Regions from separate parts of the Colwellia sp. Arc7-D genome, predicted to be linked through region 1. Evidence: predicted binding sites of a transcription regulator. Region 1 holds the regulator's gene; the other holds the start of a gene.
What was found. Region 1 encodes FNR, which switches genes on or off when oxygen is low (the NO sensors DNR and NnrR bind a similar motif). Its sites were predicted from a motif close to TTGATCTAGATCAA; they were not measured.

Region 1 (7,092 bases):
CATTAATCGCTGAATTTTATTTGCATGATGGCTTACGTGATGACGCGAAGCCTTTAATTGATTTTCTACATCAACAAAGTATTGAAACGAGCATGTTATCCGGCGATCACCTCCAAGGCTGCAATAAATTACAATCAATATTGCAACTAAGTAATGTGCAAGCAAACTTGTCAGCGCAAGATAAAGTTAACGCCATAAAGCATCAACAAGCTTCGAATACTGTTGCTATGGTAGGCGATGGGGTAAACGACAGCCCAGTATTAGGCGCCGCTCATTTATCGATTGCCATGGGCAGTGGTACTGATATTGCTAAAAATGGCGCAGATGTCATATTATTAAACAATAAGCTTAAAGGCGTACAAACATTGCGAGAGGTTGCCATTCGAACAACGCGCGTTATAAAGCAAAATTACCTTTGGGCTTTTGGATACAATGCCGTTGTATTGCCATTAGCCGTAACAGGGCATATAGCGCCTTACATGGCAGTAATTGGCATGTCGGCCAGCTCAATATTAGTCGTAACAAATTCATTAAGGCTGCTAAAAAAATGAGCATAATCTACGTATTAATTCCCATTGCTGTATTACTCACCTCTATTGGCATATATCTGTTTTTTTGGGCAGTAAAAACTGAGCAATTTGATGATTTAGAAAAACAGGGTATGAGCATTTTATTTGATGATGAAAATGACAATATCAGTCGCAATAAAAACAACAATAGTAAATTAAAAGACAGTGAATTAAGCGAAAGCGACGAGCAACCAAAACAAGCAGCAAAATCATCTCATGACGCTTGATTTTTTTTCCGCATTTGTAATTGGTTTACTAGGCTCTGGCCATTGTATTGTAATGTGTGGCGGTATTAGCACCATGTTAACCACGACCATATCTGACCATGCTCGCCATAAAAAAATGGCGATTATATTTGCCTATAATTTTGGCCGAATCGCGTCTTACAGCTTAATTGGCGCCTTGGTAGCATTCACCAGTTCAATGGCGGCTAAAAACATTGGTTTTCCTGTTATTATTTTAAAAACGATTGCAGGTGTGTTTCTAATTCTACTAGGTTTGTATCTAGGACAATGGTTAATGTGGTTAAGCCGCATAGAGTATTTAGGTAAAAACATTTGGCGCTACATCTCACCTTATACTAAAAAATTCATGCCCATTAAAAACATACAGAGTGCATTGGCGTTAGGAGCACTTTGGGGCTGGTTACCCTGTGGCTTAGTTTATTCTACGTTAACGTGGTCATTAGCAAGCGCCGATGTTTTAAATGGCGCTTTGATCATGTTTTTCTTTGGTCTTGGTACTTTACCTGCGCTGCTGTCAGTATCACTCGGCACTTTCAGTGTGAAGTCTTTATTAACTCAGCCCGTTTTTAGAAAACTAGCCGCCATTTTGGTGATTTCATACGGCATTTACTCTATACTAATAGCATATAGCTAACGCATCTAATATGGTGTTCAGCATGGAAGTTTTTATAGGCTGTTATGAATAATAAATCGTGTACCGATCAGCAACATATTCACTGTCAAAACTGTAGCATTAGTGAGTTATGCTTGCCATTTTCGCTTAATAATCAAGAGCTAGAGACTCTAGATAACATTATTGATCGTAAGCTCCCTATTCAAAAAGGAGAGCAGATTTTTAATGATGGTCAGCCTATGCAGGCGCTTTACGCGATTCGTTCAGGCACATTCAAAACCTATACCATCAACAAACAAGGCGAAGAACAAATTACCGGTTTTCATTTAGCAGGTGATTTACTTGGCTTTGATGCCATTGCTAATGCAGAGCACCCAAGTTTTGCTAAAGCATTGGAAACCTCAATGGTTTGTGAAATTCCTTATAATACACTCGATCATTTATCTAACAGCATGCCTAAGTTAAAAAAACAGATTTTGCGCATGATGAGCACTGAAATTCGTGAAGACCATGAAATGCTAATGTTGCTTAATCGTAAAAATGCAGAGCAACGCCTAGCCACGTTTTTTAGTACCTTAAGCAGTCGATATAATGCCCGTGGTTTATCAGCCTCTGAATTTCGCTTATCTATGACGCGCAGCGATATTGGTAACTATATTGGTTTAACGGTTGAAACAATAAGCCGACTCCTTAATCGCTTTGATAAAAATGGTTTAATTGCTGTTAATGGCAAACTGATTACCATTGTAAATATTGAAAAATTAAATGAGTGTGCTGGACTTTAAGATAAATTTTATCAGCCCTTTTTCATACTTTCTTATTCAACAGTTTAACGCTATGATTAATATAAAATAGCTTATATAAAAGATAATAATTTGATTTAAAACAACTATTATTATTACAAAATAAGTTATTGTTATTATATAAAGTAAATAAATTAACTGTTTAGTTTGGCCTAATACCCACAGGCAAAGATAAGGAATTAGCTATGGAAAAGTATCAAAAAATACTCGCTATTGTTGACCCCACAACAGAAGATCAAAAAGCGGTAAAACGAGCATTAGAATTAGCGCGAAAAACTGGCGCAAGTATTACCGCATTTTTGACCATATATGACTTTTCTTATGAGATGACCACTATGCTTTCAGGCGACGAGCGTGAAGCAATGTGTAAATCTGTTATAAATGATCGTACTCAATGGTTGCAGTCTTTACTTGCTGAACTCGATGTAACTGATATCACCATTGATTGTAAAGTTATCTGGCATAATCGTCCTTTCGAGCAAATAATTGCACAAGTTATTGATCATGATTACGACATAGTCATTAAAGGCACACATCAACACGACAAATTTAAATCAGTAATATTTACCCCTACTGATTGGCACATTTTACGCAAATGTCCCTGCCCTGTTTTGCTAGTGAAAGAGCATTTATGGCCAGAAAATGGCAATATTGTTGCTGCATTGAATATTGGCAGCGAAGAAGAAGAGCATAAAGCGCTTAATGATAAAATTACGGCAGAAGCAAAACAGCTAGCTAAAGTTATGAAAGCAAACCTACATTTGGTTAATTCTTTCCCTGGTACGCCGGTAAATATTGCGATAGAAATTCCAGAGTTTGATGCCAATGATTACAACCTCGCCATGTTAAAACATCATGAAGAAGCGATGTTAGAACATGCAACTGCGTTTAATATTACTAAAGAATACACTCATATTAAAGAAGGCTTACCTGAAGATATTATACAAAGTGTCGCCGAAGCCTTAGACGCAGAACTGGTTATTTTAGGCACCATTGGACGTACAGGTTTATCTGCAGCGCTAATTGGCAATACAGCAGAACATGTAATTGATAGACTAAACTGTGATGTACTTGCGTTAAAGCCTGAGGGTTACGTTTCACCCTTGGACGTTAAATAAAATCTTTATTACGTAAAATACAGCTAAAAGAGCGTCACTGATTGATAGAAATATTATTAAGGTGACGCTTTAATAAAACGCTAAAACTTCTCCCTAGCTTAACTACAATAAATTACAGGTAATTACTCAAGCTAATTTCCAACGATCTTCTCTTCACAATTGTTATAAGTTTGTCTTCAAATATTTATTACGCTATACATATCATTTATAGATCATCATCAGGACTTTATCATTGAAGATAAAACAACCGCTTAGACTTATACCTTATTACATTAGCACGGTGATACTCCTGCCCTTATTACTTTTACAAGCGATATGGGTGCGTTTTAGCATGATAAAACTCCCAGAAGCATTAGGTGAACGCTCAGGCTCTACAGGTAATGGCAGTCCAATTAGTTTATTGATAATTGGTGATTCGGCTACAGCAGGTGTTGGTACACACGAACAAAAAAATGCATTGTCAGGCCAGTTATCAAACAACCTTGCTATTAACAATCAAGTAAACTGGCAATTAGTAGCGAGTACGGGCCTAACTTCAACACAGTTAATCAATGAAATTGAAAAGTTAGAAACACAAACGTTTGACTTTATTTTGGTATCTATTGGTGTAAATGATGTAACAGGCCTCACAAAAGAAAGTCTCTGGGTTAGTAATATAGAGGCTATTGTAAGCTTATGTAGCACCAAATTTGGTACTCCAAAAGTGTTGTTGACAGCACTTCCTCCGATGCATTTATTTACCGGCATTATGCAACCATTAAGATGGTGGCTAGGAGTACGCGCAAAAAGACTAAATACCTTAATGATGCAAACCACAGCAAATTATAGCCAATGTTGCGTCCTAACAATTGACATACCTTTTACGTCTGAATATTTAGCTCAAGATGGCTTTCACCCGTCAGCACTTGCTTATGGTGTTTGGGCAGAACAAGCCGCGACGGCATTAAAACTATCAACTTAAAATAGATAAATAAATTCACTAAGTTCAACTTTGTTCATGTAGTTACTTCGGCTATACTACGCGGCAATATTTACTAGGAATTTATTATGAGCGCAGTTTTAAAATCGGCCTTATCTCCAAGCCAAAACACACAATTAGAAAAGCTTGAAAAACGCTTACGACGTCATGTTGGCCAAGCGATTGCCCAATACAATATGATTGAAGACGGCGATAAAATTATGGTGTGTGTTTCTGGTGGCAAAGATAGTTATGCCATGCTCGAAATATTAATGCGCTTAAAAGAATCTGCTCCTATTCACTTTGACTTAATTGCCGTTAACCTTGATCAAAAACAACCCGGTTTTCCAGAGCATATTTTACCAAATTACCTTGAGTCGATAGGTGTCGCTTACCAAATTGTTGAAGAAGACACTTACGCCATTGTTAAAGAAAAAATTCCTGAAGGCAAAACTACATGTAGCTTATGCTCTCGTTTACGCCGAGCATTGTTGTATAAAGCGGCTAAAGCATTAGGAGCAACTAAAGTTGCACTTGGTCATCATCGCGACGACATGGTCGAAACATTGATGCTCAATATGTTTTACGGTGGCAAGCTCAAATCAATGCCCGCAAAACTTGTTTCTGACAATGGCGAGCACGTGGTTATTCGCCCATTAGCATTTTGTAAAGAGCAAGAACTTATTCAGTATGCTGCCCTAAAGCAATTCCCTATTATTCCTTGTAACTTATGTGGTTCACAACCTAACTTACAGCGTCAGAACATTAAGGCAATGCTACAAGATTGGGATAAAAATCACCCAGGGCGTATTGAGTCTATGTTTACGGCGATTAAAAATGTAGTGCCTTCACATTTATGTGACAGCGAACTTTTTGACTTTAAAGGTATTAACGCAAACTCTGGAATTATTGATGGTGGTGATACCGCTTTTGATCAAGAGACATTTGTACAAGCTGCGCCTGAAAGTAACGCTGTTAACATTCATCAAGCCGATTTATTGAAAGTAACAGAGATAAAATAATATTATTGAAATTTTTCAATGAGTAAACTCTATTTAACGTTAGCTTATAAAGTGTAACGTTTTACTGGGCTTATTATTGGCTAGCGGTTCAATGTTGGCGAATTTTTCAGGTTTAGGTTTAGGTTTAGGTTTAGGTTTAGGTTTAGAGTAGATTATTTTGCAGTTTTGCCGTTCAGCCTAGTGTTGACTTAGAACGGCAGAGCCACTAAAGATTATTTATTTGCAAGATCAAAGTATGGTCGATTATGTCTGATCATCTCAGTGAGTTCTAAGACATAATCTGCACCACGTTCAGAGTAAGCGGTTAAGCCTGTCGCTAATATTTCTGGTGCCAAAGGTTGGTTTTGATCCCGTAATTGGCCTCGAATAAGCCTAAATACGTTATAAGCGCGATGCGTATTAATGTTATGTAAATAGCGCTCAACGCCTTGTTTTACAGAACTGTAAGCAGCTACTTCATGATCCGCACCTGAATTACGACTACTTGGCACCATGCCACAGCCCTCGCTATAACACCAAACACCGAAAAAATTCAAACCTATTCGAGCGAACCGAGATGTCCCCCAAGCTGACTCATTTGCCGCTTGCACTAAAACAAGTGCTTGCGGAATAACGTCTACTTTAAGCTGTAATTCATAGAGCTGTTTTAACAGTGAGAATTTTTTACTGACTTTATATTGCGTAATTAACTTTGCAACTAACGCTTCATCTTCGAGACTAAAAGGTTGCTCTAAGGTCAGCTGCTCAATTAAGCGTTCTACTTCAACACGCTTAGCAAGTATCTTTTTATTTTCAGCCGCTACCGCTGGTTTAATAAAAGCAAAAAATTTTCGTTTTTTCTCTTTTACATCTCGAATTTTGGCAAAGTTTGGTAAGTTAACGTCGTGAAGCGGCTGTTCTATCTTTTTAGCCACTTTTTTAAACGTTTTTTTAGATACTGTCTGTTCAACGGTTTCACTAGCTTCTTCTACCTTTAAAAAAGTGAATGGCGCGACTAAACCAATAACTAATAGGGCTAAAAATATAAAGCCGAAAATATTTTGCTTATTAATTTTTCTCAAAATCATGATTCCTTACGCAATATTGATAAGTGCTAAGCATTGTATAAATCTTACCAAACTTTATTCATTAAGCAGAAAATGTGTCATTTATTGTATTACCTTGTTCGGTATTAGCTTGCATTTGCAAACCAAATATTTCCCGATATAAAATTCCTTTTACATTGTAAAAAAGCGGCGCTAAATAAGCCAAACAGAAAAGGAAAAATGCGATTGCAATAAAGCCTAATTCTGAAGCACTAGTAGCGGCAACAGGTAAAGCAGCAACCAAAACTGCTAACGCTAAAATCAAGTAAAGTGAAAATATTTTAAACCATTGAAAGCGAGTAGCTTGAATGCTGACCGAAATCGCTTTTATCGGTGACATTTTCTTTTCTACCACTAAAGGGAGAACTAATGACAGGGCTACAGCTAAAAATATACCCGGTAAATAGAATAATGTTAAACCTATAGTAACTAAAGTCGAGGTAAGCAAAGCACTAACCGCAACCCAGCTACCACGCTTTAAAAAGCCAAAAATCAATTTAGGTTGAGTTTTTAGACCAACTGAATGGAAAACGCCCATCATTTCAACACCGACAATAAAGGGGTATACCACTAGTGTAACGATAATATTAAGTAACGTGGCTGATTGTTGGTCTTGAATGGCTACTTCAATGCCACCAAGCTGGCTGCTGACCAAAATTGAAACGACCATCCCTATGAT
Region 2 (7,092 bases), 1.4 Mb from region 1:
GCCACTTCTTTTGCAACCCACTCCCATGGTGTGACGGGCGGTGTGTACAAGGCCCGGGAACGTATTCACCGTAGCATTCTGATCTACGATTACTAGCGATTCCGACTTCATGGAGTCGAGTTGCAGACTCCAATCCGGACTACGACAAGCTTTGTGGGATTCGCTCCACCTCGCGGTATTGCTGCCCTCTGTACTTGCCATTGTAGCACGTGTGTAGCCCATCCCGTAAGGGCCATGATGACTTGACGTCGTCCCCACCTTCCTCCGGTTTATCACCGGCAGTCTCCTTAGAGTTCCCGCCACTATGCGCTGGCAAATAAGGATAGGGGTTGCGCTCGTTGCGGGACTTAACCCAACATTTCACAACACGAGCTGACGACAGCCATGCAGCACCTGTCACAGAGTTCCCGAAGGCACAAGTCTATCTCTAGTCTCTTCTCTGGATGTCAAGGGATGGTAAGGTTCTTCGCGTTGCATCGAATTAAACCACATGCTCCACCGCTTGTGCGGGCCCCCGTCAATTCATTTGAGTTTTAACCTTGCGGCCGTACTCCCCAGGCGGTCAACTTAGCGCGTTAGCTACGCCACCCACAGATCAAGTCTACAGACGGCTAGTTGACATCGTTTACGGCGTGGACTACCAGGGTATCTAATCCTGTTTGCTCCCCACGCTTTCGTGCCTCAGTGTCAGTCTTTGTCCAGGTAGCCGCCTTCGCCACTGATGTTCCTTCCAATCTCTACGCATTTCACCGCTACACTGGAAATTCCACTACCCTCTACAAAACTCTAGCTTGCCAGTTCAAAATGCAGTTCCCAGGTTGAGCCCAGGGCTTTCACATCTTGCTTAACAAACCACCTACGCACGCTTTACGCCCAGTAATTCCGATTAACGCTTGCACCCCTCGTATTACCGCGGCTGCTGGCACGAAGTTAGCCGGTGCTTCTTCTGCGAGTAACGTCACAGCTAGCAGTTATTAACTACTAACCTTTCCTCCTCGCTGAAAGTGCTTTACAACCCGAAGGCCTTCTTCACACACGCGGCATGGCTGCATCAGGCTTTCGCCCATTGTGCAATATTCCCCACTGCTGCCTCCCGTAGGAGTCTGGGCCGTGTCTCAGTCCCAGTGTGGCTGATCATCCTCTCAAACCAGCTAGAGATCGTCGCCTTGGTAAGCCATTACCTTACCAACTAGCTAATCTCACTTGGGCTAATCAATGAGCGAGAGGTGCCGAAGCGTCCCCCCTTTGGTCCGTAGACGTTATGCGGTATTAGCAGTCGTTTCCAACTGTTGTCCCCCACTCAAAGGCATATTCCCAAGCATTACTCACCCGTCCGCCGCTCGACGCCGAATAGCAAGCTATTCTCGTTTCCGCTCGACTTGCATGTGTTAAGCCTGCCGCCAGCGTTCAATCTGAGCCATGATCAAACTCTTCAATTAAAAATCGTTTGTGATGCTCACCTTAACTAACCAAAGTTAACTAAGAAAAGACATCTGCTCAATGAATTCTGTCGTGTTACTTCCTATCCGACTAAAGAAGAAAGTAACTACATAAAACGTATATTTAAACTCGAAAGTCTAAATGATACTTATTTTTTGTGTGACATCATATTAAGCTGTTTTTTTGTTACCCGAGGGTAACTATGTAAAATCAACGTTAATGTGAGTGTCCACACAAATTGCATGATAACTAATTGTTAAAGAACGTTAGTCGATACTCGAAGTAAAAAACTAACCGAAACAAAATCTCATTCGCTTTGCTTCGTTGCTGCAGGCCTTGCCTGAAGCGAGATGCGCATTCTACGCAACTCAGTTTTAATGTCAACGTTTTATTTGAATTTATTTTAAAAGTTTTTAAAACTTTCAAAACCTATCTTTAAAACGTTAAGTTATCTAAATCAGCCTAAACCGTGCTAGATAACTTATTAAAACAGTTCGTTGGGGTGACCCCTTGGAACTGGAGCGCATTTTAGAGATTTTTGACCTCACGTCAACACCTAAATGCAATTAAATTGCGAAAAGATGTTTGTTTGCTTTTTATTTGTACAACCCTTGCTGTGGTTGAGTTTTTAATGTTCGATACGCTGATTAATTGCACGACCTTAGCTACTATTATTGTGCTCTTTGGCGTTATCTTTAGTTACTTAAATAAAACTATATATATGAAGATTGCTATTTCATGGCTGGTTTTTGCTAATATATCTAAATCAACCATTAAAAAGTCTTATATTTATGCATAATAATTTCCGAAGCTATCGTGGTATTACTCCTACATTAGGTAATGCTGTTTATGTTGATCAGTCTGCTGTGCTTGTTGGTGACATTACTTTAGGTGATGATACAAGTGTTTGGCCATTAGTCGCGGCTAGAGGTGATGTAAATAAAATCACTATCGGCGCGAGAAGTAACATACAAGATGGTAGCGTTTTGCATGTCACCCGAAAAAGTTCAGGTAACCCTAGTGGCAATCCATTAATTATTGGTGACGATGTTACTGTCGGTCATAAGTGTATGTTGCACGGCTGTGTGTTAGGTGATCGAATTCTTGTTGGCATGGGCGCTATTATTATGGACGGTGCAGTTGTAGAAGACGATGTGTTCATAGGCGCTGGTAGTTTGGTCCCACCAAATAAAACATTAAAAAGTGGTTACTTATATGTGGGTAACCCTGTTAAGCAGGCTAGAGAGTTGAAAGAAAGTGAAGCTAACTTTCTAAAGCAGTCAGCCATTAACTATGTAGAATTAAAGGCTGAGTATTTAGCTAATAGCTAGTGAGCGATATTATTTACTTCATTTCAATATGTATTTCATCACCTTCTGGCTCATTTTTCTCGAGCCAGAGTTCGGTGACCTCTTCTAAATCATATTTTGTGCAGTTAGTTATTTCTGCTAACTGCTTTAATTGCATTGAATGAAAATATATCGTTATCCTCTGTCCTGACAGTTGTCCAGTAAAAGACCAAGCGTCATGCGCCTTATCAAAATGTAAATCATCGTTAAATATAATAGCTTGGTTCATATCGTTATTTCTCTTTTTATGCCGTTATAGCAATTGTTCTCTTAACGAGTGCAGTACAGGTTCGACATCGGGGTTCACTTCTGTCCATAACTGAAAGCTTGCAGCTGCTTGCCCTACTAACATACCCAAGCCATCGATAATATGTTCAACACCGAGTAATTTTGCTTGTTTTAGAAATGCTGTAGGTTCTTTGCCATAGACCATGTCGTAACAGGTATTTGCATGTTGGATGGTTTTATTTGATATAGGCAAGCTGTCACCCGATAAACCCGCCGAGGTTGCATTTATAATAACATCAAAGGTTAATTCTTCAGTATCAGCAAACGTGATCGCTTTAATCGCATTATTAGGGTATTGCTCTGCAATAGCTTGAGCTTTGCTTAATGTTCTATTGGCAATGGTTAATGATTTAGGCGATTGTTCGAATAAGGCTTGTACAACTCCTTTGGCAGCACCGCCAGCACCTAACAATAAAATATTACTATTTTTTAAGGTCACTTGGTGCCTAAGTAAATCGCTAACTAAACCTATTCCGTCTGTCGTATCGCCATAGATAACACCATCGGTAAAAATTAAAGTATTAACAGCGCCAGCTAATTTGGCTTTTTCGCTAAGTTCATCACACATTGCAAATGCTTGTTCTTTGAAAGGCGCTGTAACATTGGCACCTTTACCGTTATTTGCAATCAGGTTATTAACGGCCACTTCGAATTGCCCTAATGTAACTAATTCGCTCTGGTAGTTTATTATGAGCTTAGATTGTGCGGCAAATTTTTGATGTATAAAGGGTGATTTAGATTGGGCAATTGGATTGCCAAATACACGATATTGATCCATGAGGTTTCTAGCTTAAGTGTTTAACCTAAGGTTAACGCAGTTATGAAAAGATAGGAACATAAAAGCAGCAACACAGTTACTGCTTTTTATAACAATTTTGTTTAATTTAAAACTTATAGCCTAACATCAAGGAATAAACCATAGGATCGATGCTAATATCTGCTTTGCCAATACTGTTACCAGCCACGTCAAAGGTTGCTTGAGTATCAATATCGATATATCGAATAGACGCATTCAAAGACCATTTTTCATCTAGCTGATAATCTGCGCCAAGTTGAACGGATAAACCGAACGAGTCGTCTAATGCTAGATTACTTAATCCTAATGACTTGGGCCCTGTTGAAAATCCCTCATCAAAGAAAACTGTGTAGTTTAAACCGATACCTGCATATGGTTTTAACGCCGAGTTATTTTCAAAGTAATAGAGCGCGCTGAGTGTCGGTGGCAAATGCTTTACTTGTCCTAAATTTTCACCATTAACGCCAAGCACTGAATTTTTATCTTGAATAGTAATATCATGACTAAAAGGAGTGGCCGCTAAAAGCTCGATTGCCCAGTTACTATCGAAAAAGTAGACAAGGTTAAGCCCTAATTGTGTGTTATTGCCATTTGTTAGGGTCATTGTTGAGTCAGCACCGCCTAACATAATATTTGATTTACTATTGTCAGGGTTAATCAATGTTGCACCACCACGAACAAGAAAGTCACCTGCTTGATTAGCAATCGCTAGTGGTGAAAGTGTTATTGCTGAGAGAATTAATCCCTTAATTATTGAAGTTTTCATGAAAGCATTACCTTTTGTAAAGATGAAAATAAACTGTTGGTTCATTAAGGTAATTTTACGCTGACTCGATTTTTGATAATTTGATCTGGCACAAGGTTTGTTTAAAACCTGAATAAAACTGGGATGAATTTTTCAATAAGTATAAAACAGTAACTCGATATTTTTAAAGCCCAAATAGCTGTTATGCTACTTGGGCTTTAAGGTGGGTTGTTAAGCTGAATGTAACCAGTCTTGTGGCACTAAGTAATGTTGTAGTGCAGCTTCTGGACTATTTGGATCGGCTTGAAAATTATATTCCCAACGCGCTAAAGGTGGCATCGACATTAAAATTGATTCTGTTCTACCGCCTGATTGCAAACCGAACAAAGTACCACGGTCGAAAACTAAATTAAATTCGACATAGCGACCACGACGATAAAGCTGAAATTGACGGTTATTCTCATCAAATGGTGTGTTTTTTCTCTTTTCCATCAAGGGTACATAAGCATCAATAAAACCAGTACCAACCGCTTTGATATAATCAAAGCATTGTTCAAAGTCCCATTTATTAAGATCATCGAAAAATAGACCACCAACACCACGTGTTTCGTCTCTATGTTTTAAATAAAAGTATTCATCGCACCACTTTTTATATTCTGGATAAACATCATCACCAAAAGGTTGGCAGATATCTTTGGCTGTTTGATGCCAATGCACAACATCTTCTTTGAACGGATAAAAGGGTGTGAGGTCAAAACCGCCACCAAACCACCATACCGGAGCTTCGCCTTCTTTTTCCGCAATAAAAAACCTCACATTAGCATGAGATGTTGGAATAAAAGGGTTTTTAGGGTGAATAACTAATGAAACGCCACAAGCTTGCCATTTACGACCAGCCAATTCTGGACGATGCGCCGTTGCTGATGGTGGTAATTTATCACCAGAAACCACGGAGAAGTTTACGCCACCTTGCTCAATAACAGTGCCGTTAGTTAGTACACGAGTTCTACCGCCACCACCTTCTGCACGCACCCAGTTATCTTCAATAAACTTACCGCTTCCATCAGCGGCTTCTAAAGAAGCACAAATTTGGTCCTGTAAGGACTTTAGAAATTCAATTACAACATTGATATTTACAGTGCTCATGAGCGAATAATATCTCCAGATAATGCATCTATAATAGTAGAAGGCTGTTCAAAGCCTAAGGTTTTACCTTTAATAATAAAATCAATTTTATCAGCGAGGTCACTTGGAATATCTTGCCACGTTTTAGCTGGGGCTGCCCACTTAAGTTAGCACTGGTAGAAACAATGGGTTTGTTAGTAGCTAAACAAAGCGCAACAACGTCTGGTTGACTGGTAACTCGCACAGCAATCGTGTCAAATCGCCCTGTTAATAGCGCCGAAATATTCGCATTTTTAGCGACTAACTGTGTAATACCGTCAGGCCAACGTGATAACACAGCATAGCGTTTATCTTGTGGTATTTTACTGTCATCTATATAAGGTAAAAGCTGAGAGTAGTTACCGGCAAGTAGAATTAAACCTTTATCTGCTGAACGTGATTTAATCGACAACAATTTTTCAATTGCCTCGTCGTTATCCGGATCACAACCTAAACCAAATACGGATTCGGTCGGATAAGCTAAAACGCCACCCTCTTGAAATGTTTCTAATGCTGTAGCCATTGGTTTTATTATGTAAGTTAAGTAAAGATTAATTAACCGTGATTATACTTTTTTTATGCATAAACTACATGCTTAGCTATAAAAAAACGGTAAGCGTTAATAAAACGCTTACCGTTACGATGTTCAACTTTGCTTTTGGGTTAGCTTAAGCCTCAGACAACGCTTTAACCTGCTGTCGTAATACAAACTTCTGTACCTTACCGGTAGATGTTTTAGGTAGGTCACTAAAAACGATGGTTTTAGGCACTTTAAAGCCTGCCATATGCTCACGACAGTGTTGTATAACTTCTTGTTCGGTTAATGTTTGACCTGGCTTTAATCCAACGAAAGCACAAGGGGTTTCGCCCCACTTTTCATCTTTTTTAGCTACAACAGCTGCTTCTAAAATAGCGGGATGCATATAAAGCACGCCTTCTATTTCAACCGATGAAATATTTTCACCACCCGAGATTATAATATCTTTAGAGCGGTCGCGAATTTCTATATAGCCATCGGGGTGCTTCACCGCTAAATCGCCAGAATGAAACCATCCATTAGCAAAAGCTTCGTCCGTTGTTGTTGGGTTTTTTAAGTAACCTTTCATGGTGGTATTACCACGAAACATTATTTCACCCATAGTTTCACCATCAGCAGGAACAGGTTGCATGGTGTCTGGGTCGAGTACGTCAACATCTTCTTGAGTCGGATAACGCACACCTTGACGTGCTTTTAATGCTGCTCGTTCATCAGGGCTTTTGTCATTCCATTCATCTTTCCATTCACTCACGACACAAGGACCGTAAACTTC

Region 2: a site for FNR is predicted at 4,720-4,733, ahead of DBO93_RS00130 (OmpW family outer membrane protein). Genes of this name have one in related genera too.

What each region holds. Positions count from the first base shown of each region.
Region 1 is NZ_CP028924.1:1,406,207-1,413,298, reverse strand. Features, by position in the region: gene DBO93_RS06160 (heavy metal translocating P-type ATPase) at 1-551, shown strand, start outside; gene ccoS (cbb3-type cytochrome oxidase assembly protein CcoS) at 548-796, shown strand; gene DBO93_RS06150 (sulfite exporter TauE/SafE family protein) at 786-1,448, shown strand; gene fnr (fumarate/nitrate reduction transcriptional regulator Fnr) at 1,493-2,212, shown strand; gene uspE (universal stress protein UspE) at 2,416-3,348, shown strand; gene DBO93_RS06135 (SGNH/GDSL hydrolase family protein) at 3,680-4,309, shown strand; gene ttcA (tRNA 2-thiocytidine(32) synthetase TtcA) at 4,396-5,328, shown strand; gene DBO93_RS06125 (glucosaminidase domain-containing protein) at 5,541-6,389, opposite strand; gene DBO93_RS06120 (hypothetical protein) at 6,457-7,092, opposite strand, start outside.
Region 2 is NZ_CP028924.1:28,069-35,160, reverse strand. Features, by position in the region: rRNA gene DBO93_RS00155 (16S ribosomal RNA) at 1-1,439, opposite strand, end outside; gene DBO93_RS00145 (gamma carbonic anhydrase family protein) at 2,232-2,771, shown strand; gene DBO93_RS00140 (hypothetical protein) at 2,785-3,018, opposite strand; gene aroE (shikimate dehydrogenase) at 3,043-3,855, opposite strand; gene DBO93_RS00130 (OmpW family outer membrane protein) at 3,962-4,639, opposite strand; gene hemF (oxygen-dependent coproporphyrinogen oxidase) at 4,850-5,764, opposite strand; partial or broken gene DBO93_RS00120 (Sua5/YciO/YrdC/YwlC family protein) at 5,761-6,305, opposite strand; gene DBO93_RS19165 (hypothetical protein) at 6,451-6,705, opposite strand; partial or broken gene DBO93_RS19055 (AMP-binding protein) at 6,934-7,092, opposite strand, start outside.